2 regions of the Neptuniibacter halophilus genome follow, and region 1 is predicted to be linked to the other one. Evidence: predicted binding sites of a transcription regulator. Region 1 holds the regulator's gene; the other holds the start of a gene.
What was found. The regulator FNR, encoded in region 1, switches genes on or off when oxygen is low (the NO sensors DNR and NnrR bind a similar motif). The targets are predictions, from matches to a motif close to TTGATNTANATCAA.

Region 2: the regulator FNR is predicted to act here: its motif matches at 1,272-1,285, upstream of QUD59_RS10260 (histone deacetylase family protein).

Annotation. Positions count from the first base shown of each region.
Region 1 covers NZ_AP027292.1:2,965,986-2,968,189, reverse strand. Annotated here, with positions in the region: gene hemN (oxygen-independent coproporphyrinogen III oxidase) at 1-691, shown strand, start outside; gene fnr (fumarate/nitrate reduction transcriptional regulator Fnr) at 763-1,560, shown strand; gene QUD59_RS13830 (adenine phosphoribosyltransferase) at 1,724-2,204, shown strand, end outside.
Region 2 covers NZ_AP027292.1:2,217,703-2,219,906, forward strand. Annotated here, with positions in the region: gene QUD59_RS10255 (sodium ion-translocating decarboxylase subunit beta) at 1-175, shown strand, start outside; gene QUD59_RS10260 (histone deacetylase family protein) at 242-1,165, opposite strand; gene QUD59_RS10265 (response regulator) at 1,455-2,204, shown strand, end outside.

The sequences.
Region 1 (2,204 bases):
GGTCATCGAGATGAATCCTGATCGACTCTCGGTATTTAACTACGCCCATCTGCCGGACCGTTTCCGCCCACAGCGTCACATTCAGGAAGATACCCTGCCTAGCCCGGAAACCAAGCTGGCTATCCTTGAATCCACCATCAATAAACTGCTGCAGGCGGGCTACGTTTACATCGGCATGGATCATTTTGCCAAGCCTGACGATGAGCTGGCCGTTGCACAGCGCACCGGCAACCTGCACCGGAACTTTCAGGGTTACACCACCCATGCAGAGTGTGATCTTGTGGCGATGGGTGTTTCAGCCATCAGCCAGATCGGCTCGGTCTACTATCAGAACGAGCATGAGATGAGCGCTTACAGTGCAGCGGTTGAAACCAATCAACACGCTATCAAGCGCGGTGTAAAACTGACCCGGGACGATATTATCCGGCGTCATGTGATCACCCAGTTAATCTGTCATTTCGAGCTGGACAAAGCCCCTGTCGAATCCCTGTTTGGTATCGACTTCGACAGCTACTTTGCTGATGCCCGACAGGAACTGGCAGCATTTGCTGAAGATGGTCTGGTAAAAATGGACGAAAACAGCATTCAGGTCTCCCCTTCGGGACGCCTGCTGATCCGTCGGATCTGCATGGCATTTGACGCCTATATACCGAAAGACCAGAGTTCGCAGCGCTTCTCGCGGATTATTTAACTTTTAGAATGCGGTGAAATATTACATAATCCTTAAGCAGCCGTTTTATCGAACCATTACAGGATTAAATCATGGGTGACAACAAGGCAACCGAAGGAAAGTTGCGAAGTCTGCAACAGGTCAGCTGTAATACATGTAGCTTAAGTTCACTGTGTCTTCCGGTGTCACTGGATATGACAGAGATGGAACGGCTGGATGATATTATTGAAAAAAGCCGCCCACTGAAGAAAGGCGAACACCTGTTCCATCAGGGTGGCGTCTTCGATAGTGTCTATGCCATCCGTGCCGGCACGGTGAAAACCTACACCATCACCAACGAAGGCGAAGAGCAGATCACCGGTTTTTATTTCCCCGGCGAGCTGGTCGGCATGAGTGGTTTCGATAACAACGAATACCCGGTTTCCGCCAAGATTCTGGAAACCACCACGGTCTGCGAAATTCCGTTTGAACGCCTCGATGAGCTGTCTGGTCAGTTACCTGAACTTCGCCGCCAGTTGCTGCGCACCATGAGTAAAGAGATTCGTGAAGAGCAGCAGATGATGCTGCTGCTATCGAAGAAAAACGCGGAGGAGCGGGTTGCAACGTTCCTGATTAAGCTGTCACAGCGCTTCAAACTGCGTGGCTATTCTGAGACCAGTTTCCGTCTTTCTATGTCCCGTAACGAGATCGGCAATTATCTTGGGCTGGCGGTAGAAACTGTCAGCCGTATCTTCACCCGTTTTCAGAAATCCAACCTGCTGCAGGTTGAGGGTAAAGAGGTTCACATCGAGGATCTGGAAAAACTGTACATTCTCTCCGGAGAAAACCCGCTCAGCGATACCAGCGAACCTGCAATCACGGCTGCCTGTGGAAAAAGCAACTGTTCCTGAGACAGGTCGATAAATAAAAAGGCACCGCTAATCAGATTAGCCGGTGCCTGCCAGTTTCACGATTAAGTAGCCATCTCAATGTGTAACCCAACCGCTACATTAAATCGTCTTCCCCCTTTTAAATCATTGAGCCAAGTCAAGGCGTACCATCGAGGAGTTTTTCATGTCTTATGACGAGTGTTATGTGAAGTCAGTTATCCGCACGATTTCTGACTGGCCGGAACCGGGCGTTCAATTCCGAGATATCACACCGCTGTTCAAGGACCCGAAAGCACTGCGCATGATCTCTGACGCCTTTATTCAGCGTTATATCGATACCGAGATTACACATATTGCCAGTATCGACGCACGCGGCTTCCTGATCAGTTCCATCATGGCCTACCACCTGAATATCCCACTGGTTCTGGTACGTAAAAAAGGCAAACTTCCGGGCAAAACTATCCATCAGGAATACAAGCTGGAATACGGCACTGCGGCCGTTGAAATGCAGATAGATTCCGTGGGTCCGGGTGACCGCGTACTGGTATTTGATGACCTGATCGCCACCGGCGGAACCATCCTCGCTGCCTGCGGCCTGATCAAAGAGCTGGGCGCGGAAGTATACGAAGCAGCCGCGCTGATCGACCTGCCAGACTTGCAGGGCT
Region 2 (2,204 bases), 750 kb from region 1:
GCTGATTGGTTCTGCCGGTGTATCCGCTGTACCAATGGCTGCCCGTGTATCAAATAAGATTGGTCTGGAGTATAACTCTCAGAACTTCCTGCTGATGCATGCAATGGGGCCAAACGTAGCCGGTGTAATCGGATCTGCAATTGCCGCGGGTGTGATGATCAAGTTTGTAAGTTGATCTGACAAACGCATAAACTAAAAAAGGCTGCCTTCATGGCAGCCTTTTTTTGTCTGGTGCCCGGCTTCAGTGGCCGGCGAGTACCTCCAGATGCGCCTGCACACTGAAGGCAAGAGAGACCGGATTGTAACCCCCTTCAAGCACGGAGATCAGTCGGTTCTGACTATAGGTGCGGGCGGAATCCATCAGAAGCTGGGTTACCCAGCGGTAGTCCTCTTCATTCAGCTTGATATCGGCCATGGGGTCTTCGTGATGTGCATCGAATCCGGCGGAGATCAGAATCAAATCAGGCTTGTGCGCCTGAATTGCCGGTAACCAGCGACCCTCGACCAGTGAGCGGAACACCATACCATCACTGTGCGCATCCATGGGGCAATTGATAATATGGTCGCGCTGGATATCACTGTAGCGCTCAGGGTAGAACGGGTGCTGAAAGGTGGAGCAGACCAGCACTTCGGGCCGGTCCTTAAAAATATCCACAGTGCCATTGCCGTGATGAACATCGAAATCGAAAATGGCGACCCGTTCAATGCCCGGCTGCTGCAGCGCATGCATGGCTGCAATAGCAACGTTGTTATAAAAGCAGAAACCCATCGGAATATTGTGTTCCGCATGGTGCCCGGGTGGGCGGACGGCACAAAAGGCGTTGTTATTTTTACCGCTGAGCACCCGGTTTACCGCCATCACGGCAGACCCGGCAGCCAGACTGGCAGCGTGCAGGGAATCAGGACAGAGCGCAGTATCTTCGTCGGTGTAGACTACACCGTGCTCAGGCAGTTTCATCTCGAGACGCTTCTGATGCAGATGAGCGTGCGCAAGCTGAATCTGTTCCGGCAGAATATGGGTGGATTCAATCCGTTCCAGTTCCTGAATCAGTCCTGTTTTTTCCAGAACTTTTTTTATGGCCAATAGACGGACTGGGCTTTCTGGATGTTCCGGCCCCATATTGTGCAGGCCGCAATCCTCATGGGTGATGAAGGCAGTAGTCATAGTCTCATTATTATTAGGTTTTTCCTCAGTGTACCTTAAACCATAGAAACAGGAAGTTATCATATTGTCTCAATATTCCATGGGACGCTATGGAGTGGGATATTTCTTGATCCAAGTCATTAGTGTTTGGCCCAGTCATCGCTAGGATAGGCAGTACAGCATAGAACTGTCTTGGCACCGCGTGTTTCACCCTACACCCGGTGCTTTTTTTTGTTTGCGCAAAATGCTTTTGTCATTGCGGCTACGCTTTTATACTCAGTAAATTACAGTGACAGTTATGGATAGCTGAGTGGCAAAAATAGATTATTCCGATAAGCAGGTGTTGCTGATAGAAAGCAGTGGCAACATGCGCTCGACAATCTTCTATATGCTGCGCAGCCTGGGGGTCGTCAACCTCAAGGCGATCACCATTAATGATCGTGTTCTCAGCGAGATTGCTGAAGTCGATTATGATGTCATTTTGCTGGGGCATAATGTCAGTGACAGTGTGACCGGTATTCAGTTGCTTGAAGAGTGCCGTTACCGGGGATACATCAAGCCAAGTGCCTGCTGGGTTTTCATGAGCAGTGATGCCTCACAGGAGGTCGTCCTGCATGCAATAGACAGTCACCCTGATGATCTGATCATGAAGCCTTTCTCGGTGGATGAGCTCAAACACCGCCTGGATAACATTCTCTATCGGAAATCTGTTTTTCAGCCTGTAGATGAGGCGATTGAGATTGGTGATCTGCCCTCCGCGATCAATTTCTGTAAACACAATTTTGCGCCTTACGATCTGGAATACGATGAGGCCCAGTTAATTCTGGCACGTCTTCTGATCCAGTTCAGGCGCCCCGCCGAAGCGGCCAGCGTTGCTGAAAAACAGTATTGGAAATCTCACAACAAAGAGGCGGGCCTGCTCTGGGCTGAGGCCTTGCTGGCGTTGAAAAAGCCCAAAAAAGCCAAGGCATTATTGCAGGAGCTGATTGAAGAGTACCCGTTGTTTATTGCCTCTTATGACCTGCTCGTGCGTGCCCATGAGAGTAGTGGGGATCTGGAG